One region of the Paenibacillus sp. MDV22-iso6 genome, then DNA from elsewhere that is predicted to be linked to it. Evidence: predicted binding sites of a transcription regulator. Region 1 holds the regulator's gene; the other holds the start of a gene.
What was found. Region 1 encodes LexA, which represses DNA repair genes until DNA is damaged. Its sites were predicted from a motif close to CGAACATATGTTCG; they were not measured.
Positions count from the first base shown of each region.

Region 2: the regulator LexA is predicted to act here: its motif matches at 4,147-4,160, upstream of recA (recombinase RecA).

Region 1 covers NZ_JBZVDZ010000009.1:181,599-193,282, reverse strand. Annotated here, with positions in the region: gene AC4PM4_RS24575 (transglycosylase domain-containing protein) at 1-232, shown strand, start outside; gene AC4PM4_RS24570 (ribonuclease FAU-1 family protein) at 516-1,079, shown strand; gene AC4PM4_RS24565 (AAA family ATPase) at 1,189-2,160, shown strand; gene hflX (GTPase HflX) at 2,276-3,562, shown strand; gene AC4PM4_RS24555 (methionine gamma-lyase family protein) at 3,647-4,900, shown strand; gene AC4PM4_RS24550 (MerR family transcriptional regulator) at 4,984-5,397, shown strand; gene glnA (type I glutamate--ammonia ligase) at 5,527-6,855, shown strand; gene AC4PM4_RS24540 (CatB-related O-acetyltransferase) at 6,969-7,628, opposite strand; gene AC4PM4_RS24535 (aldehyde dehydrogenase) at 8,179-9,480, shown strand; gene lexA (transcriptional repressor LexA) at 9,593-10,219, opposite strand; gene AC4PM4_RS24525 (LysM peptidoglycan-binding domain-containing protein) at 10,524-10,901, shown strand; gene AC4PM4_RS24520 (DUF896 domain-containing protein) at 10,998-11,207, shown strand; gene AC4PM4_RS24515 (hypothetical protein) at 11,334-11,684, shown strand, end outside.
Region 2 covers NZ_JBZVDZ010000005.1:64,376-76,059, forward strand. Annotated here, with positions in the region: gene rny (ribonuclease Y) at 71-1,612, opposite strand; gene AC4PM4_RS15320 (regulatory protein RecX) at 1,923-2,660, opposite strand; gene recA (recombinase RecA) at 3,013-4,077, opposite strand; gene AC4PM4_RS15330 (competence/damage-inducible protein A) at 4,318-5,574, opposite strand; gene pgsA (CDP-diacylglycerol--glycerol-3-phosphate 3-phosphatidyltransferase) at 5,682-6,269, opposite strand; gene AC4PM4_RS15340 (YajQ family cyclic di-GMP-binding protein) at 6,592-7,083, opposite strand; gene AC4PM4_RS15345 (hypothetical protein) at 7,237-7,407, opposite strand; gene AC4PM4_RS15350 (helix-turn-helix domain-containing protein) at 7,475-8,527, opposite strand; gene AC4PM4_RS15355 (DUF3388 domain-containing protein) at 8,594-9,361, opposite strand; gene AC4PM4_RS15360 (DUF3243 domain-containing protein) at 9,559-9,822, opposite strand; gene ymfI (elongation factor P 5-aminopentanone reductase) at 9,999-10,769, opposite strand; gene yfmH (EF-P 5-aminopentanol modification-associated protein YfmH) at 10,771-11,684, opposite strand, start outside.

The DNA of each region.
Region 1 (11,684 bases):
TAATGGAAACAACGGAAACAACGGCGGGACAGGTCAAGGGAACGGACAGACCGGAGAAGGAAATACACCGCCTGGACAGGGAACAACAGAACCTGGAGGTACGGGTGAGGGTTCCAATGATGGATCTGTGACGACACCGGGCGAAGTGGTCACGCCACCAGATAGTGGAAACAACGGCAACAATGGAGAAACGAATGCACCGACAGATTCTCAAACTGGAACTGGCGGTTAACAAGAATAAGGCGCATTAAATCATTACAACCTAAAACCTGCTCCCTCATATTGGGGAAGCAGGTTTTTTGGTTTGTATAACCATTGGAGTGGAACCATAACTCTCTAATAGATGGGGCAAAGCTTGATTTTGAGTGTATAACTTAAATATGGTAAGCTGTAACTATTCGTAATACGTTGTGCAAAGCGGATTCAGGCACTTGTGGAATCGGTAATGCGGACGTTATTCGCTGTTCACCAATATCAGCAGGTCACGGACCTGTGGTCGGCAAAGAGGGGTTCGTATGAAACGGAAATTCGGGGACCGCGCGAACTGGCGCCGGATTACGAACCGACAATTTACATGCCGGTTCGTTCAATCCAAAATTTTTACGGGTTACATTACGTTGTATACGATACAAGATTTGAAAGAGCCTTTGTGGAAAACCTATGGAGGAAGTACATTTTGCATTGCGGATAAAGGTTATTCCTGGTTGCAGTATTATCCGAAGGGCGAGCACTTTGTTGTTACGGCCATGTTTGACGATCAGGAACGGATCGTTGAATGGTACATTGATACATGCCGCAGCCAGGGCATAACCGATCAGGGTGTTCCGTGGTTTGATGATCTGTATCTGGATGTCGTTGTCCTGAAGGATGGAGAAATATTTTTGCTGGACGAGGATGAACTTGAAGATGCTCTTTCACGTAAGCACATTACGACGGGGGATTATGATCTGGCTAACCGGACAGCCAAGGAATTGTTGCATGCCATTGATGCTCATGTGTTTCCTTATTTCCAACTGTCTTTGAAGCATAGACAATCCTTGTTTGAGAATGGGGAGTTCAGAAAAAATATTCAGATTTAAGTCATGGAAAAGTCGCAGAATTCTTCGCCATCCTTCTAATATTAGAGCACCTGATAGAATACATTAATAATCAGGAGAGTTCAGCCCGATAAAATAGAGGTGATGGCGAATGAACGGACGGGTCATGGCTGCAGGAGGGCAACCGGGAGGCAGACCATCCAGACAAATTAATGTTGTTTTGCGTAACCAGGAACCTCAGATGCTGGTCAAAGAAGAAGAGACGGCAATACAAGCGGCAAAAGGTTTAGCCAAACATGCGCATTTTCAGGAGATTCAAGGTGAATTGGAGCAGCTGGTTGGACTCGAAAATATCAAGGATTTAGTATTTGAAATCTATGCTTTCTTACAGATTGCCCAAATGCGTACCGAAGCTGGACTGATAAGTGGGGCGCACGTGTATCATATGATTTTCAAAGGCAATCCGGGAACCGGAAAAACAACGGTAGCACGAATCGTTGCGAAGCTGTTTCAGAAGATGGGTGTATTGAGTAAGGGTCATTTGATTGAAGTGGAACGTGCAGACTTGGTCGGGGAATACATCGGGCATACGGCACAAAAAACGAGGGATTTGGTCAAAAAGGCATTGGGTGGAATCTTATTTATTGATGAGGCGTACAGTCTGGCTCGCGGGGGCGAGAAGGATTTTGGGAAGGAAGCTATCGACACACTTGTAAAGTCAATGGAAGATAATAAAAATCAATTTATCCTCATTTTGGCGGGTTACTCGGAAGAAATTGATTTTTTTCTACAGACGAATCCCGGATTACCTTCCCGTTTTCCGATCCAGGTTGAATTTCCAGACTATAGCATTGATCAATTGATTCAAATCTCCGAAATTATGGCTAAGGAACGTGACTATATTCTCATGCCACAGACCATACTCAAACTAAAGCAGCATCTGCTTCAGGAAAAAAATGAATCTCTTCATGCGTTCAGCAATGCCCGATATGTCCGAAATGCCATTGAACGATCGATTCGCCATCAGGCAGTTCGACTATTGGAACAGTATACCCAGGGAAATCCGGGAAAACTAGAGCTGATGACCATCCGCACAGAGGATTTGAAGTTTGAGCAAAAGTAAGCGATAATATAATTTTTAACGCAGCCGGCCGGGTTAACCGGTTCGGCTTAAAGCATGCCATCTAAGGTGGCACAGAATATATGCGGAAACGTAGTAGAAGGAGTGAATATACACGATGACAAATGGAACACATGATACAGATATGGTGAAGAAGGATCGCGCCGTGTTGGTGAGTCTGGTTACCGATGAGGTCAAACGTTCGGGTATTAACCCGGAGTACTCCCTTGAGGAGTTGGTAAAACTTGCCGAGACGGCAGGCGTAGAAGTGCTGAGTGTATTGTCACAAAACCTGAAAACCCGGGACACCAAATGGTTCATAGGTAAGGGGAAAGTGGAAGAACTTCGTGCAGTGGCTGAGGAAATGGGAGCAACAACAGCTATTTTTGACCAGGAGCTGTCCGGTGCTCAAGTTCGTAACCTGGAAGAAGCGTTGGATCTCAAAATTATTGACCGCACCCAGCTGATTTTGGATATCTTTGCGCAGCGCGCCAACACAAGAGAAGGTATTATCCAGGTTGAGTTGGCTCAGTTGAGCTATTTGTTACCACGTTTGTCGGGTCACGGAAAAAATTTGTCCAGACTTGGTGGCGGAATTGGAACGCGGGGTCCAGGTGAAAGTAAACTGGAGACGGATCGTCGACATATTCGTGGCCGCATAGATGACTTGAAGCGTCATCTGGAAGAAGTGACACGTCATCGCAAGCTGCACCGGGAACGTCGCAAAAAGACGGGGATCGTTCAGGTAGCCCTTGTAGGTTATACGAATGCGGGTAAGTCCACCTTGCTTAAACAATTAACGGCGGCAGATGTGTATATTCAAGACCAGCTGTTTGCCACACTGGATCCAACCTCTCGGACGATGGAACTGCCAAGTGGTAAAGAAATCGTACTCACAGATACGGTTGGGTTTATACAAAACCTTCCTCATGATCTGATTGCGGCTTTCCGTGCAACGCTGGAGGAAGTGAATGAAGCGGACCTTATATTACATGTGGTCGATGCATCATCTGCAATGCGTGAAGACCAGATGAGAACTGTACACACGATTTTGCAGCAACTGGGTTCAGGGGACAAGCCTCAATTGGTATTGTATAACAAAAAGGATGCTTGTACACCGGAGCAGCTTGAGATGCTTCCTTTGGATAAAGAACATATCAAAGTGAGCGCTCTGGATGCAGATGACTTGCTGAAAATTCGTGAGCTTATCCAGGCTGAATTGACTGGCGCTACCAAACGGTTCCGTATTCCGGCTGAGCGTGGCGATCTTACATCTGTACTTTACAAAATAGGCGATGTTGTTGAGACCACATTTGAAGATAATGATGTAATTTATGAAGTGGAACTGCAAAAAGGCGAATATGAGAAATTCGGTTATTTACTTGAAGATTTCATACAACTGTAACATCGATGACATATTTGTATGATAAGTTGACACGATAATTGATGTTTGACGTCAGATTCGTGCTATGAAGGGGAATGAAGCAAGATGGTAAGCTTTGATTCAGAGATTATTGAACTTCAACGACAGGTTGAACGTCAGATTGAGGGGCAATTGCAACAGATTGACCGGATCACCGATCATAACCAATGGAAAGTAATCAATGCTTTTCAGCGTAGAAAAGTCAGTGATTTTCACTTTGCGGGTTCAACGGGGTACGCTTATAACGATCGCGGGCGTGAGGTGCTTGATGAAGTGTATGCCGATGTGTTTGGTGCAGAGGCGGCACTGGTGCGTCCCCATTTTGCATCAGGTACACATACTATTGCTACAGCTTTGTTCGGTGTACTTCGTCCAGGTGACGAGTTGTTGTACATTACGGGTAAGCCCTATGACACATTGCATAAAGTCATTGGCAAGCCTGGTGATGGAACAGGATCATTACGGGATTTCGGAATTGGCTATCAAGAGACGGGTCTGTTAGAAGATGGCGGAGTAGATTGGGCGGCGGTAGAGAAAAGTATCAATGCAGCGACAAAAGTCATTGGTATTCAACGCTCCAGAGGATATGATTGGAGATCTTCCTTCTGTATTGAAGAAATCGCTGATATGGTTACACGTGTAAAGGCGATCAAGGAAGATGTCATCATATTTGTGGATAACTGTTATGGTGAATTCACGGAGGAACGTGAACCAACTGAAATCGGGGTAGACCTGATGGCAGGTTCACTGATTAAAAATCCCGGTGGAGGTCTAGCGGAAACCGGTGGATACATATGCGGGAAGGAAAAGTACGTGCAATTGGCTGCCTATCGTTTGACTGCTCCTGGAATTGGCGGTGAGGTTGGCGCGATGTTGGGAACAACTCGTGGCATCTACCAAGGACTTTACATGGCTCCGACAATTGTAGGACAGGCCGTTAAAGGGAGCACATTCGCTGCGGCGATGTTTGCTGCATCCGGATTTGTAACCAAACCGGCATGGAACGAGATGCGTACAGATCTGATTCAGGCTGTTCAATTCAGTTCGGCCGAGCATTTAATTGCCTTTGTACAAGGGATACAGCGGGCTGCTGCAGTAGATAGCCATGTAGTTCCTGAACCTTGGGACATGCCGGGTTACGAGCACCCTGTCATCATGGCGGCAGGTACGTTTATACAGGGTGGGAGCCTTGAATTGTCGGCAGATGCGCCTATCCGTGAGCCTTTTATTGGCTATATGCAGGGCGGTTTAACGTACTCTCATGTTAAATATGGCGTTTTGATGTCATTACAGACCATGAAAGAACGCAAATTATTGTGAGTTTATCTAACACATCATTGACACTTAGTAATAACTAAATGTACAATAGAGTGAAGAATAGATGACTGGAAGGTTGATGAATGATGGGTGACGAAATTCGCAGAAATATGGCCTTATTCCCGATAGGTATTGTAATGAAACTTACGGATCTGTCCGCGCGTCAGATTCGTTATTATGAGCAGCACAGTTTGATTGTTCCTGCGAGAACGTCAGGTAATCAGCGTTTGTTCTCTTTCAATGACGTAGAACGATTGCTGGAAATCAAGGCTCTGATTGAAAAAGGAGTTAACATTGCAGGCATTAAACAAGTGATGAATCCTGTATCTAAAGAGTCAGAAGAAGCGACTGTTATTACAGCCGATACGGAAGTGAAACGTAGAGAACTATCGGACTCCCAACTACACCGTCTGCTTAAACAACAACTGGTGTCAGGTAAGAGACCTGGACAAGTATCTCTCATCCAGGGAGAGCTTTCCCGTTTCTTTAATAAAAAATAAGTTCGTATAACCTCGTAAGTCAGGGGAAATCCTGCTTTTGGGTAGGAGGACTCCTTGACCCATGCGATATTCTAATGTACAAATATAACAGGCAAGCCAAATACGCAGAGAAGAAAGGGAGAGGGTATCGTGAGTTTTACTAAAGAAGACATACTACGTATCTCAAAAGAAGAAAATGTACGATTCATTCGTTTGCAATTTACCGATTTGCTTGGAGCAATCAAAAACGTTGAGATCCCTGTGAGCCAGCTTACTAAGGCTCTGGACAATAAAATGATGTTTGATGGATCTTCCATTGAAGGTTATGTGCGTATTGAAGAGTCCGACATGTACCTCTATCCGGATCTCGATTCTTGGCTGATTTTCCCTTGGGTAGCCGAGAACCGTGTTGCTCGACTGATTTGCGACGTATATCTTCCGGATGGTAATCCGTTTCCAGGAGATCCGCGTGGCATCTTGAAACGAAACCTGAAAGAAGCCGAAGAAATGGGATTCACTTCCTTCAACGTCGGTCCTGAACCAGAGTTCTTCTTGTTCAAAACAGACGAAAAAGGAAACCCGACTAACGAACTGAATGACCAAGGTGGATATTTCGACCTAGCGCCTACGGATCTTGGTGAAAACTGTCGTCGTGACATTGTTATCACACTTGAAGAAATGGGCTTTGAGATCGAAGCTTCCCACCATGAGGTAGCTCCAGGTCAGCATGAGATCGACTTTAAATATGCTGATGCTCTAAAAGCAGCAGACCAGATCCAAACGTTCAAACTCGTTGTTAAAACGATTGCACGTCAGCATGGTCTACATGCTACCTTTATGCCGAAACCACTGTTTGGTATGAACGGTTCCGGTATGCACTGTAACCAATCCTTGTTCCAAGGCAAAGTGAACGCATTCGTAGACGAGTCGGACGAACTGGGTCTGAGCAAAACTGCACGTCACTTCATGGCTGGAACTTTGAAGCATGCGCGTGCGTTTGCAGCAATTACGAACCCAACTGTGAACTCATACAAACGTCTTGTACCAGGTTACGAAGCACCTTGTTATGTAGCTTGGTCTGCTAGTAACCGTAGTCCAATGATCCGTATTCCAGCTTCCCGTGGTCTGAGTACACGTGTTGAGGTTCGTAATCCGGATCCGGCTGCTAACCCATACTTGGCTTTGGCTGTTTTATTGAAAGCAGGTCTGGACGGAATCAAACGTGAGCTTTCCTTACCTGCTCCGATTGACCGTAACATCTACATCATGTCAGAAGAAGAGCGTGTGGAAGAAGGCATTCCAAGCTTGCCGGCTGACCTGAAAGAAGCATTGAATGAATTGATCCGCAGCGAAGTTATCTGTGATGCTCTTGGCGACCACGCCCTGGCTCACTTCTACGAGCTGAAAGAAATTGAGTGGGACATGTATCGTACACAAGTCCACCAATGGGAACGCGATCAATATATCACGTTGTACTAATAGCTGAATCCCTTGGCGCTCTAGCGCTGAGGGGTTTTTCTTTTTATGGGCAAGGAGATATAAAAAAAGCTAGGGTAGAATATTATTCTACCTAGCTTTATGTCTATAGGAGCTCAGTCCTTAATTTCTGATAAATAATGCTCATATAACTCATCAATAGAAGAACTAGAAAGTAAGTGAGTGACTGCTTCAATTGATTCTCTCTTCCAATCAAACCAGCGCATTTCTTTTAACTTCATGATTTCTTCTTCTGAGAAACGCTTCTTTACCTCTTTTGCAGGATTTCCACCTACTATCGTGTAAGGGGAGACATCTTTTGTTACAACTGAGCCTGCTGCAACAATCGCACCTTCACCAATGGTAACACCAGGCATAATCATTGTATTCATGCCGATCCAGGCATCGCTTTCTATAATGGTATCTCCTTTGGGTGAGAAGGAATGGCTAATTTGATCAGCGAACGGATAAACAGTGATCCACTCCGCATGATGATTGTTATTTCCTCCCATAAGAATAACGACACCGGCTGCGATACATACATAATTACCAATAATCAATCGATCTATTTGCCATCCAAATTCCTCAATGGGGTTGAATAAGCTTCTCGATTTGTCATCTCCCCATAAATATCTCACGCATCCGTCTTCAAAAGATGAATGGTTATCATAATAACCGGAGTAATAAGAGTAATCGCCGACTTCAATTAATGGATTGGTTACAATATCCTTTAAATACTTAATTTCAGACCAGTGATTAAATTGGTTTATATTCATTTTAGTTTCCTCGCTTCTAAGTTTTATTTCTGAGTAACTTAGAAGCGTGATGCGGTAGCTACATTCTTTAGTTTTTTTAGACGACGAATCATCTGAATCATCCTTCCTTTTGATATGAGGGCCATTGTAGCAATCACTTCTTTTTTTGTCAATCCTATTCTGATAAAGAGATGTCAGTAAGTATCCTCCCTCAAAGTGTATATAATGAAGAAAAAATTCAGGAAGAGTAAATATAGACAGAACACGTGCCCACCATTTGGAAGAATGGATACATCATGTTGGACTAAAACGGGGACTGGAATAAGAATGTAAAGAGGAAGCTGGCATTCGTAGCATAAATTTTTGGCATATTAGTGTTAAGGCTTTTTATGTAGTCAATAAGAAATAGAATGGTTAATTAAATTATGATCAGATCGTTGAAGCGAGAGTGCGTTTTAATTGTTTGCTCTGTTTTTACAGTATCTATATGTTGATAGTTTCATATAATTGCGTTATAATTCATTTATGTTTTTAGAAATTAAATTTTGAACAATTAATTGGAGATGTTAATATGGAACAAGAGAAGCAACTGGTTGCCGAACAGCGGACATTTTTTTATACAGGTCAGACTAAGTCTATTAAGTACCGTATTCGTGCTCTTCAGCAATTAAGACAGGGAATTGAGAAATATCAACAACGTATTCTTGACGCACTTCGTGCGGATCTAAATAAATCTGAAACAGAGGCTTATGGCTCTGAGATTCGGATCGTGTTGGGTGAACTGGATTTTGCATTGGAACATTTGGAGGAATGGGCTACACCAAAACCTGTGCCTACAAATTCTGCTATACCTGATGGAACAAGCTTAATTTATCCTGAACCTTATGGAGTTGCTCTTATTATTGCACCATGGAACTATCCGTTCCAACTGGCTTTCGGGCCTCTAATTGGAGCCATTGCTGCGGGTAACTGTGCCATTATTAAGCCGTCTGAATTAACCCCAGCCGTGTCACGTCTGACTTATGATTTGATTCATGAGATATTTCCTAGTGAGTACCTGGCAGTTATGGAAGGGGAAGTCGAGACGAGTACGGCATTGTTGAAAGAAAAGTTTGATTATATTTTCTTTACAGGCAGTACAGGTGTTGGCCGCATTGTTATGAAGGCAGCTGCTGAGCATTTGACTCCAGTTACGTTAGAACTAGGTGGTAAGAGTCCGGTCATTGTCCACCAGGATGCAGATTTGAAGCTGGCAGCTCAGCGCATTGTGCGCGGTAAATTCCTGAATGCTGGGCAAACCTGTGTCGCTCCAGACTATTTGCTTGTGCACGAGGAAGTACATGACAAATTATTGGAATTGATCGGTGCAGAAATTCAGGATAAATTTGGAGACGATGTGATGAGAAATGCTGATTTCCCGCACATTGTCAACGCACGTAACTTTGATCGTTTATCGGTGTTACTCCAAGATGGCAAAGCAATGATCGGTGGACGTTCTGAACGTAATCAGCTGCTCATTGAACCAACAGTACTGGGCGAAGTGGATTGGAAATCCCCAGTGATGCGAGAAGAGATCTTTGGTCCAGTTCTTCCTGTATTTAAGTATACCGACCTCAATCCCATGCTAGATGAGATTGTTCGCCGTCCAAAACCACTGGCATTATATCTCTTCACTCAGGATGAGGATCTGCAGAATCAGGTTCTGAATCAAGTATCTTTTGGTGGTGGTTGCATTAATGATACATTGTCTCATATGACATCACATTATCTTCCGTTTGGCGGCGTAGGAGAAAGTGGAATGGGTTCCTACCATGGTCAACAGAGTTTTGATGTGTTCTCTCATCATAAAAGCATTCTTAAACGCAGCGAATAATCTACTAACGTAGAACAATATAAGTTGTATAAGAAAAAAGAGGTTGTCCCGTTGAACGGGACAACCTCTTTTTGTATCTTATTGTGAGACTTCTGTACAACTTCAATACATATTAATGAATATCACGGAAAAGGCCAATGACTTTGCCCAGGATGCTAACGTGTTTCAAACGCAACGGTTCAAAAGTCGAATTTTCCGGTTGAAGACGAATATGATCTTTCTCTTTGTAGAACGTTTTTACCGTTGCTTCATCGTCTTCAGTCATGGCTACTACGATATCGCCGTTATCTGCAGTTTGCTGCTGACGTACGATAACATAGTCTCCGTTAACAATGCCTGCTTCAACCATACTGTCTCCCACGACCGAAAGCATAAATACTTTCTGTTCGCCTACATAATGCGTAGGAAGAGGGAAGTAATCTTCGATATTTTCTGTTGCTGTGATCGGAACCCCTGCAGTAACTTTACCCACGACAGGAATGCGAGCAACGCTGTGAGCAAACTGATGTGAATGCTCTGACTCTTCCTGGCTGAGAAGTTCAATGGCTCTTGGTTTGGTTGGGTCACGTCTAATCAGACCTTTCTTCTCCAAACGATCCAGATGTCCATGTACTGTAGAGCTGGAAGCCAACCCAACGGCTTCACCAATTTCGCGTACGGAAGGAGGATACCCCTTCAACCGGACTTCATTGCGTATAAACTCCAGAATAGCCTGTTGCCTGCTGGATATCTTCGACATACCGTATCAACCCCATTTTAGTAACGTTTGGGAAAATTATAACATAGAACCTCCGTTCGTACAAACATAAGTTCTAAATAAAATGCCATAAAATCAATGTTTTTTTGCGAATTAAGATGAAAATTTTCTTTTAGTCTAATCAAATACTGCAAATGACAATTCCAATACAATAGAAGAAAGATAATAGAATGTAGGATGCAACAAAAAAAGCGAACAATTGTTCTAAAAAGTTATTGTACAAAACAAGTGTTCGTGTTATATTGATTTCAACGGATAGGAACAAACGTTTGGGGGTCGATATTTAATGAGATATTCTACTTATCAAAGCATTTACGAACCGGTGCGTTCAGAAGTGGTTGAAACTAACATAAGGAATTTTAAGAAGGTTTTTGCAAAAGGTAATGTCCCAACTTGGGTCTTGAAATTAATAATCGTAAGCTTAATTATACTGGTTGGATGCAGTACAGTACTCACTGTGTTCGCTGGCAATGAGAACGATTTATTGCCTGGAGGGAAGATGGCAGTTTCACAAGGAGATACACTATGGAGTATATCATTGGATCACAAACCTGAAACAATGGATACACGTGTATATATAGAAGCAATCAAGAAAGTGAATCAACTTCATTCAACTTCAATACAGGTGGGACAAGTCTTAATACTGCCTCAATTCACAGATTAAAGCTGCATATCCACACGCGCTAATGCGTGTCAGCTTGACAAGCTGCCCTTAACATGTCAAAGTTAATATGACTTTGTATTTTTGGAGGGGACAAGCTTGGATATAGATAGTCTGGTAGCACGTATTAATGAATTGGCCCGTAAGCAAAAATCCACTGGATTGACAGAGGAAGAGCTCGCTGAACGTGCCAAACTTAGAGAAATCTATTTGAATAACATTCGAAGCAATTTCAGACAACAACTGGATACGATTGAAATTGTAGATGATGAGAACGATCAAGGCCACCAAGGCAAACTCAAACATTAAGGAAACCTAATGATATCATTATGATATTTAGGTTTTTTCCTGTTATCTAGAGGTTGCAAATTATAGGGGGAAATGTTGGTTTGCAGTTATGTAAGCCGATACAAAGAACATCTAAGGGGGATTCTCATGTCGCGTTCGTTCGAGAGAACGGTTCGAAAAAATTCTAAGCAGTTGAATCAGCAACGTAAAAAAAGCGGTAAACCGGTTTCTGGCACACCAGGTGAGGACGTATTTAAAGGACGCAGTCTTCTGTTTCCTATTTTTCTGATCGGACTAGCATTCCTGTACCTCTTTATGAGTACATTTCTTGTCAAAGCTCCGATGACCACTTGGGACTGGGTGACCTTGTTGCTGTATGTATTTTTGGCAGTCATCTTCATGCTCCGTCGTCCTTATGTCAAAATAGGAAGTAACCGGATTTTGACGACAAAAGGGAACCGTGAGCGTTCAATTGGAGTCGACGATATCGTGAAATTC
Region 2 (11,684 bases), on a different contig from region 1:
ATTAAATGCCTTTTAACAAGCTATCAAAAGGAAAAGTGGCCCACTACTGCGGCCACTTTTCCGTAATGCTCTATTTTGCGTATTCAACCGCACGGGTTTCCCGGATGACGGTGACTTTGATGTGACCCGGATAATCGAGTTCGTTCTCGATCATCTTCGTGATGTCACGCGCGAGGCGGAAGGCTTCAGCATCGTCGATTTTCTCAGGCTGTACCATAACGCGAACTTCGCGTCCGGCCTGGATGGCATACGATTTCTCGACACCTTCGAACGATTCCGAGATCTCTTCCAGCTTCTCCAGTCGTTTGATATACGTTTCCAGCGTTTCGCGGCGTGCGCCTGGTCTTGCTGCGGAGAGCGCATCTGCTGCGCCAACCAACATGGCAATAACCGAAGTCGCTTCGCAATCCCCGTGATGGGACGCGATACTGTTGATTACAACCGGATGTTCTTTGTATTTCTTCGCTAGTTCCACGCCGATTTCGACGTGTGATCCTTCCACTTCGTGATCCAGCGCTTTACCGATGTCATGCAATAGACCTGCACGTCTTGCTAAGGTTACGTCTTCTCCGAGTTCGCCGGCCATCAATCCAGCCAGATAAGCGACTTCCATCGAATGTTTCAAGACGTTTTGACCGTAGCTTGTACGGAACTTCAACCGGCCCAGAATTTTAATCAAGTCCGGATGCAGACCATGCACGCCCACTTCAAAGGTAGCTTGCTCACCGTATTCACGGATACGCTCATCCACTTCTTTGCGGGATTTCTCCACCATCTCTTCAATCCGTGCCGGGTGAATACGTCCATCAGCCACCAGTTTTTCGAGGGCAGTACGGGCGATTTCACGGCGAATCGGGTCAAAGCCCGACAGAATAACAGCTTCTGGCGTATCATCGATAATGAGGTCAATCCCTGTAAGGGTTTCAAGCGCACGGATGTTACGTCCTTCACGACCGATAATCCGGCCTTTCATTTCTTCATTTGGCAAAGTAACAACGGATACCGTTGTTTCCGCCACGTGGTCAGCCGCACAACGTTGGATAGCGAGTGTAATAATCTCGCGGGACTTTTTGTCCGCTTCTTCCTTCGCTTGCTGTTCAATGTCCTTGATCATTTGAGCCGTCTCATGACGAACTTCCTGTTCTACGTTGGACAGTATGATACTGCGTGCGTCTTCCATAGTGAGGTTGGATATGCGCTCCAGCTCCGTCACCTGGTTTTTGTAGATCATCTCGATCTGCTGCTGTGTCTCATCAATTCGTTTCTCTTTGTTAGCCACTTGCTCTTCTTTACGTTCGAGTGATTCCAATTTTTTATCCAGCGACTCTTCTTTTTGCAACAATCGTCTTTCTTGTCGTTGAATTTCGTTCCGACGTTCACGAGTGTCTTTTTCAGCTTCGGCGCGAATGCGATGGATTTCATCCTTCGCTTCCAGCACCGTTTCTTTCTTCAGTGCCTCTGCCTCTTTCTTCGCGTTCTCCACGATTTGTACGGCAGCTTCTTCCGCACTGGAGATCTTAGCTTCTGCAAGAGATTTGCGAATAAAATATCCTACTCCGAACCCAATGAATAGCGCGGCTGCAACGAGAGCGATCGTGATTGCAGGATTCATACTGTTCACCTCCTCGTTGGTTCCTCCAAGGCATTCCTTGGGTCAATTTGCAGTTTTCAAACCTTACATATTTTTGGGAATAACGAATACTCACGGCGATCCCCCGCCGATTTTCATTTCAAGTGTACATGTTGCCACGTACTATTCACCGTCTCTGGCGAACCCATAATCATGAATGGTATAAATCTTAAAAAACAGAAACCGCTTTTTTGGAAGGAAAAAGGGTTGTCCATTTCTTACAGACTCATGTCCATTTTAGTATTTGACGAAAGAAATTGTCAAGAGAATGCAGTATAGTGAGTCCAGTCTGCTAATCCCATAACAACGCTTCGTCTTCTTCGGGGTCTTTAACCTCGTCTTCTTCAATTAAACAATTCACGACCCGACGCACCATATCCATGGAAAAACCTCGTCGCATCAAGAAGGGAAGCGTTTTACGTTTCTTCTCCTGGATGTCTCCTTTGACCTGATTCCATTTTTTGCGTCCGGCGGTTAGAGCCGTCTCAAATTCCGCATCTGTACTTACACCTTCCAGCGCTTCAGCAATCAGATCATTGGCAATGCCCTTCTGACGCAGCTCTTGCCTTATCCACAGTTTTCCCTTCCGCTGGCCCTCCATACGCTGACGAGTCCATTCCTTCGCAAACAGTTCGTCATCGACCAAATTCTCACGCTCAAGCCGATCCAGGGCCTCTTCAATCAACGGTGCAGCAAACTCTTTCTGACGAAGCTTCTGACTTAATTCGTGGCGTGTCCGAGGTTTATGCTCCAGATATCGCAAAGACTGCACATACGTCCGCTGTCGCTCGTCAGCTACGATGATATCTTCCAAGTCTTTTTTCAGAAACGTATTTCCCCGGGTCATCCGATATTTAATCATTACATCTTCAAGCACCGTAATTGAATATAAACCAAAGGTAATTCGGTAACGAGCTTCCCTGCTCTTCGTTCGTTCAACTCGTGTAATGGTAAGTTCTTCGTTATCCGGGAATTGGGAGATTCCCTCCAGCTCGGCTTCTTCATATAAATCATCTTCATGTTGATCCATTTCGGTCTCCCCTTCCATGTCATTTTGTGTGTCAAACTGCACGGCCTAACTGACAAGTACATAGCAAAATAAAAGACTTCCTCGAATACATCTCCGACGGAGATAACACAGCTACACTGAATACGTTTAGCGTAACTTCACAGAGACATCAGACGCTAATACAAAAGGCCGGAAACAATATCCGGCCTCTCCCTAATAGTAAACGTGCCAACAGCCTCTGCCCATTCGGACAGAGGCTGTTGGACAGCGCGAGCGCACACACCATACCCCAAGCTAGATCGAGCAAGCTCAATCAGACAAGCTTTGGGAGTTCAGAGGGCAAGGCCCTCTAGGGCCCTTCCTACAAGGGAGGTTACTCGTTAATTTCAAATAGTTCTTGTTCTTCTGCTGCTTCTTTTTGTTGCTCTTCGCTAGTTGGCGCAGGAACTGCAGTAGTCAAGTTACTGGCTACACGAATTTTTTGTTCAATGATTTCAGCAATATCTTTATGCTCTTTCATGAACTGCTTCGCGTTCTCACGGCCTTGTCCTAAACGCTCGCCTTCGTATGAGTACCATGCACCACTTTTATTGACGATGTCCAGCTCAGTACCAATGTCAATGATACTGCCTTCTCTCGAAATACCCTCACCGTACATGATATCCACTTCCGCTTGTTTAAACGGAGGTGCTACTTTGTTTTTCACCACTTTAATACGTGTACGGTTACCAATCATGTCATTTCCTGATTTGATACTCTCAATACGGCGTACATCCAGACGTACCGTGGAATAAAATTTCAGGGCACGACCACCAGGTGTTGTTTCTGGGTTACCAAACATAACCCCGACTTTTTCACGAAGTTGGTTGATAAAGATCGCGATCGTTTTGGATTTACTGATTGCACCAGACAGTTTACGCAGTGCCTGAGACATCAGACGCGCTTGCAAACCGACATGGGAATCACCCATTTCGCCTTCGATTTCTGCTTTCGGTACCAATGCAGCCACAGAGTCAATAACGACAATGTCCACAGCACCACTACGTACAAGAGCTTCTGCAATTTCAAGCCCTTGCTCACCCGTATCTGGCTGAGACAGAAGCAATTCGTCAATGTTAACACCCAGTTTGCTGGCGTATTGTGGGTCAAGAGCATGCTCGGCATCGATAAATGCAGCTTGTCCACCCACTCTTTGTACTTCAGCGATAGCATGCAATGCTACGGTTGTTTTACCAGAAGATTCAGGTCCATATATTTCAACAATACGGCCTTTAGGCAAGCCGCCTGTTCCTAATGCAATATCCAAAGCCAAGGAACCGCTGGGTATAATTTCCACATTCATGTGAGTCGACTCACCCAGTTTCATGATGGATCCTTTACCAAATTGCTTCTCTATTTGACGGAGCGCCATATCAAGCGCGGCACGACGGTCTGACAATAAGCTCACACCCTTTACTGTTTATAAGATAATGATACCTTGTTTTAACACGTTTGCCAAGCTTTTTTTCGAACATACATTCGTTTTTTTTTGTAAAGGCCGAGGCGCCTCTTCCTCAAGGAAACTTTCCATTAAACAGAAAAAAGAACCGTAAACAAGGCTGTAAAGCCTGATTTTACGGTTCTTCCGTCTTCCTTTATTATACTTGCTTGCCTTGGCAAATGCAATCCGAGCTCTTAACTAGTCCATCTCCACAAGCTTGCGCCACAAACGGTAAAGAATCGCTTTCGCTGAACGAATCCGAACCGTCTCCCGATTGCCATTAATGCGCAGTTCATGAATTTCTGTCTCTTTACCACGCTCTGCCAGAGCGATGAAGACAAGACCTGGCGGTTTGCGTTCGGAATAACCAGGTCCCGCTACACCTGTCACTGACAGACCGAAGTCGGCATCCCCAATCATTCGAATCTGCTCTGCCAGCACTTTGGCCACTTCCGGACTCACTGCGCCCGGTGCATCTTCACCTTCCAGATAGGAATGCGGCACATGGAGCAGCTTCTCTTTAATTTCATTGGAGTAACATACAATTCCGCCCTTAAGCATCGACGCACTGCCAGGAACTGATGTCAGACTTTGCATGACGAGCCCTCCTGTGCAGCTCTCAGCCGCGCTAAGAGTCAGACCCATATCAGACATCATCGTTACAATTGTGTACTCTATAGGCACATCCTCGTTCGCGTAGAGATGCTCTGGCAATCGTTCCCGAATCTGAACTTCCATTGCATCCAGCTTCAGCTTTGCCTCATTCTCACTTGGAGCCTTTGTAGATACACGTACCGTAACTTCTCCCTCACTTGCATAAGGAGCAATGGTAGGATCTGTCTGTGTATCAATCAGATCAAGGAGTCGGTCTTCCAATGCCGATTCGCCAATTCCTGCAAACTTCAGCATTTTCGAGTAGATCGGCATTTCTTCTGTCAGTACATGCTGGAACAACCAAGGCTTAACTTCCTGTTCAAACATAGGAATTAGCTCTTTCGGTGGTCCAGGCATCACTACATAATGCTTGCCATTGTCAGAAATCGCATTTCCTGCGGCAAGGCCTGTTTCGTTCGCCAGCGGTGTCCCGCCTTCTATAACGATTGCCTGACGACGATTGTTTTCGGTCATGTCTACATTACGATCTCGGAAGAAGCTCTCGATTTTGTCCATGGCCATTCGATCTATATGCAGCTTGCGGTTCAAGACCGCCGCGATCGCATCCTTGGTCAGGTCATCCTGTGTAGGACCGATGCCCCCAGAAAATAAAATGACGTCTGCACGACCCTGAGCGATGCGAATAGCGTCACTAAGTCGATTTAGATTATCACCAACCACCGTTTGGAAATATACATCAATCCCGATTGCAGCCAATTCACGGGATAGATATCGAGCATTGGTATTCACAATTTGTCCAAGCAACAATTCTGTGCCAACTGCAATGATTTCTGCCTTCATTCAGCATCCTCCTGTACACGTGGTGAGTGATCAAAGGGCAATAGGATAATTTCCTATTGCCCTTCGTACAAATGATTTCTTCATACTTACCCATTTAACCTCAAACGTTACGCTTTCGATAAATGAAGCAAATTTTTGTTTTTGATAAAGTAATCAATACCTGACCAAATCGTAATAATCGCTGCAGCCCAAACGGCAATAACGTCCATGTGAATACCCGTGAATGAGAACGGGAAATTATTCAACAACAGCAGTACAATCGCCACAATTTGCACGACGGTTTTCAGTTTGCCCCAGGCACTTGCCGCAACAACCGAACCATCCAATAACGCAATCTGACGCAAGCCGGTAACCGCAAACTCACGACTAATAATGACCACAGCAATCCAGGAATCCAACTTGCCCATTTCCACAAGAGAAATTAGCACCGCAGTAACCAACAACTTGTCAGCCAGCGGATCAAGCAATTTCCCCAGGTTGGTGACCATATTATTTTTCCGCGCCAGATAGCCGTCAATTCCATCCGTGCTTGCTGCAATGATAAAAATGACAGCAGCAATCAACTGATTATACGGGAGCGATAAGCTTCCCAATTGCAACGGCTCTGGATAGAACGGAAAATCTACGAGCAGGAACACCATCAAAAAAGGGATTAAGCAAATTCGTGCAAGCGTAATCCGGTTGGGTAAATTCACAAGACGCCCTCCCTCTTATCCTCCATTACTCCAAACATTCATCTTAATCCCGTATTCATCATCCGGAACATGAAATTTACAGTTTCACTGTCAATCAGCACTAAAGTGCTCTCACTATGTAAAAACGCAAAAAATAAAGTCAACCGTTCAAACGCAAAACCGTTTTAAACGTTCCGGTGACTTTCAGAAGATGTACTGCTTTTCACAAAGTCAGCAAACGATGATGACTGGGCTTTGATGCTTATCTGCCAGCAATGCACACTTAGTATAATATACGCCAATTGCAGTGTCAAAAAACATACCTAGCTACAATGAGGAGATCTTACTTAAAGTTTGTATATTGCAGATCTAGAGGTAGATTGGCACCGTTCAACAACTGCATAACTGCTTGCAAATCATTCTTACTTTTACCTGTTACCCGGAGCTGATCTCCCTGAATCTGACTCTTCACTTTCATCTTGGAGTCACGAATCAGAATATTAATTTTTTTAGCGATATCCTGATCAATCCCCTGCTTGAAATTCAAACGCTGGCGGACTGTACCTGAAGAAGCTGGTTCTACTTTTGCATAATCAATGTTTTTTAAAGGTAAACCCCGCTTAGCCATCTTGGATTGCAGTACATCGATAACAGCCTTGAGTTTGGTCTCATCATCAGATACGATCGTTAACGCATCCTTATCAAGTTTCAGACTGCTCTTGCTGCCCTTGAAGTCATAACGCGTGCCAATTTCTTTTTCCGTTTGTGTAACAGCATTTGTCAATTCCTGCAAGTCCATTTTGGACACGATATCAAATGAATTTTCTGAACTCAAACCAGTCACCCTTTCAGTTAATCATATGTTCTGTAACATTATAGAGGATACGCCAAGCAAAAGTCTAATTTTATGAGGTTTTTCAAAATAAAAAAGCATTTTTGGCTGCCACTTGAGGTGGTTGCCAAAAATGCTTACCGTGCGGCTGCCATTCTAATAACGACTGCGATTAGGCTGTCTGAACATGTCAAGCACACCCAGAAGTACATGTGCAAGTCCAAAACCCAAAATACCGTAACCCCAAGCAGTTGGGGTCAAGTAATAACCCAGGAGGCTGACAATGATCCCCAAACCTGTTACGATCCAGCTGACTGTCACAGCCATCCACCTCACTTCACCAAAAGTTGACTGCAAGTTAAGACAAGGTTAGTGTCTCCCGCAGAAACTTTGGTTATTCGCCGTTAGTGCCGGTGCTTCCTTCGGTAGTGCTTCCTGTTTCATTCGTCGTAGTGCCTTCAGTACCTGCGGAGGACGTATCCTCACCAAGTCTTAACCGAATGCGGTTTGTCGCTTTCCCGTCTGTCACAACCTGCCCTGCAACCTCAATTGTGGTCGCTGCAGCGTAACCGGACTTAATGTACATTCCTGCACTGTCCAATTCAAAAGTATAACTGTCTCCTTCAGCGGTGTTGCCGTACTCTAACTTTTCTCCACTAGAGTTCTCGCCCTTGTATACTTCGAGCCAACTATGCCCCGTTGCTTTAATTGTAACGGTCACAGGCTGCCCTGCACTGCCGTTTACTTTGAAGTTCGTAATATTGCCTGATTTTCCGTCTTCAGCAACAGTTACAGAAGCTGGCGTATTATCCGTTGGGTTCTCTTCATTTTCACCCGTCGTTTGCCCATCCGTCTGTCCGTCAGTTTGTCCGTCAGGCTGCCCCTCTGCTGTTCCGCCACCGTTACCGCCTGCTTCGCCTTCATTCGTTTCTCCGCTACCTGATTCATTCGCTGGAGGATTGGAAGCTTGACCATTATCTGTAGGCTCATCCGGTTTATCTTGAGGTTGCTGCTGGCTGTCTGTGATCTTCGTCTGATCCAGCCCTTGTGTATCCGAATCATCCCTGTTCATCACTACATACACGTACAACAGCACAAGAATTAATACCGGAAAAGTCCACATCAGCGCAACAGACATCCAGCGGTTACTGCGCTCTACCGGGCGGCTTGAACGCTTTTGAATAACCGGCTCCATGGTGGCTTCCGTTTCTTCTGCAGGTACATCTTTCTTATGTCCCTCCAGCAGCTCATCAGGATTTAGTCCCACCGTTTCCGCATAGGTTTTGATAAATGCACGCACATAGAAGCTACCAGGCAGCACTTTGTAGTCTCCTGCCTCTATTGCCTCCAAATACCTCTTGCGAATTTTAGTCATTTCCTGTACATCGTCAAGACTCATCCCTTTTTGCAGCCGGGCCTCTCTTAACTGCTGACCCAGTTCAGACATGCCATCTCCTCCTTATGTTTATCTCTATGGTTGTTGCTTATCTATTTCATGATCCCGTACGGAGCGTTACAGTTCGTCGGTGTAGCTGGCCGTAAACGTATCATAAATAATTTCTTCATTCGGATTGTTGCGCAGTTCAATAATAATGTCAAAATCATTAAAATCATATTCAGACTCCTGCACAAAAATATCCGGATGTTCAATAACCTTGGTGCTTGGCATCGTCATGATGTCCTGTAACAGATTATAATGCCGTTCGCTTGAACGAATCGTACTGACAATTCCGTCAATGATAAACACATTGTTTGGATTCAATTCGTCCTCGGACATCTGGCTTCTTATGGTCTGACGAAGAAGTGTGGAGGAAACAAACGTCCAGCGCTTCATCGCACATACGCTGCCTGCAATAATGGATTCTGTTTTACCTACACGCGGCATTCCACGCAAACCAATGACTTGATTGCCTTCCCTCTTAAATACTTCACCCAAAAAGTCCACAAGTAACCCAAGTTCGTCCCGCGTAAAACGAAATGTTTTGCGATCATCCGAATCACGATCAATATAACGACCATGACGCACAGCCAGAATATCAACCAGTTTCGGTTGACGCAAAGCAGACACAGTTATGCTGTTCACTTTGCCAAGCATTTCACCCAGCAGACGGATCTTCTCGTCATCGTCCGATTCCAGCAGCATCCCCCGGGTTTTGCCTTCTACACCGTTGATGGTCAATATATTTACTTCAAGCATCCCCAGCATAGAGGCAATATCCCCTAAAAGGCCAGGTCTGTTCTTATGTATTTTATACTCCATATACCATTGTTTAGATTCCATTTAAACACCCCGTAAAGCATTATTCCACATTATTCGACAGTAACAGAACGCGTCCATTGGACGACAATCTGAGATATCTTCTAAAAATGGGTCACGTTAATGATATATAAAAAGAAAATGAATTACAAGAACAGGTCTGTAATCAATGTGTAATCATTAGAGAAAAGCCCCCTTGCGGGAGCTCTCCATCTGTAATCTTATGCGTTTTGTTTGGCCAATTTGACCATCAGGCACGCAATCGTACGACGTTCATCCTCGTCGCCGACTTCCCATAGTTCTTTCAATGCCCGGTTGGAAGGGTTCGCCGGATCTACTTTCTCATCCAGGAAGTCACCGATTTCATACGCAAGTTTGTTGATGGTTTCTTCATTCATTCCCATCTTCTCTGCTTGCTGTACGCGGTCACCCAAAAACTTCTTCCAAGTGTCAAAACTCGTGAGCACCGTTTTTTCTGTTGACATGATAAATCCTCCTTTGCTTGACGCATGAGATTTAAAATCAACAGTTGTAATATGTGCTTCCCGGACATTTTATATACGAGCATTTTTGAATTAATTGAAGATTATCTACAAATCATTAATTTCCATCAAGGCAATACCACGAAGTTAAAACAAAATTGAATTCGCGCACCCATATATTACGTGAGCCAGCCACCATTTGGACTTATAATCTGCCCATTAATATATCCGGACTCGGGAAGTGCAAGGAAGTAGACCAGTGAGGAGATTTCATCTGGCTGGGCGAGTCTTCCTGCCGGAATTTCCTCTTCCAGCATTTTTAGTTCATCCTGATCCAGATGGTTCAACATGGATGTTTGAACCGCGCCTGGAGCTACAGCATTCACCGTTACGCCAGATGGAGCCAACTCTTTGGCGAGAGCTTTGGTGAATGCATTTACACCACCTTTGGTTGTAGAATACAACACCTCACAAGAGGCACCCGACAGTCCCCAGATAGACGAAACGTTAATGATTCGACCGTATCTTTGGGAGATCATGTGAGGCATCATTTCCTGTGTACACAAGAACGTGCCTTTCAGGTTGATCGCCATCACTTCATCCCAGATTTCTTCCGTAACATCGGCCAGCATTCCATAATGAGATATCCCTGCATTGTTCACCAGAATATCCGGCATCAGCCCATGTGATTCCAGCTTCTCACGCATACGTTCAATTTGCTCCCGACTGCGAAGATCAGCAGACACCGTCATGACTTTACCACTGCCTTGTTCCATGCACCTTCTCGCAGCTTCATTAGCTGCTTCATGCGATTTCATATAGTGAATCACTACATTCATGCCCACCTTGGCAAAACGCTCTGCGATGGCCGCTCCAATGCCTCCGCTCGCGCCCGTTACAAGTACCGTCATTTCTCCAATTGGCTTCAATTGTCCTGTTCCCCTCTCCATATTAAGGACTCACGACAAGCGATATCGCCAGTTGATCCCAACGAATATGCTCTTTCAATCTGCGGTTTACCTCTTCCAGTGTAAGCGATTCATACAACGGGAGCATGTTGAAAAAATCACCACCACGGAATTGCTGCCGCGTGAATTCATTTGCAATGTTTTCTGGTGAATTGAGCATACGCAAATATCCACCTATTTTCTTTTTGCGTGCGCGCTCAAAATCGGTTGCATCAAAGCCTTTTTCCACAATAGCATCGACTTCTTCACGGATACGCGCAAGCAGTTGATCAGGGTCTTTGGTGTCCCCGCCAATAGCAGAAAAAGCGTATTGCGGCGAACTGTTATATTCATGTCCAAAGCTGTCCGAAATCAGGTCTTCATCATACAATTTTTGAAATAGCGAGGTACTGGAACCTAATAACAGATCCATCATTAGTTTGGTTGTCATATCCCGGCGCAGCAGGTCTTCTCCAGTTAGTCCCACATCGGTTTCCTTAAAGCCAAACAAACATTTGGGCAGAGAAACGGCCAACTTGGATTCACGTCTGGCTTCCCCCACTTTCTCAGGTTCCGGTTCAAATATCCGCTCGATTTTTCCTTGAGGTTTATAATTTTTCTTTGCCTGGTTCGAACGAACCATATCAATCACTTCCTGCGGGTCTACTCCACCCACGACAAACAGAAGCATGTTGCTTGGATGATAAAAAGAGTTGTAACACGTGTACAACGTTTCTTTGGTTATGGTGCCAATGGATTCAACGGTTCCGGCGATATCAATATGCACGGGATGTTTCTGATACATCGCCTCGATCAGGCCAAAATAAACGCGCCAATCTGGATTATCCGCATACATATTAATTTCCTGTGCGATGATCCCTTTTTCCTTTTCTACATTCTGATCGGTGAAGTAAGGAT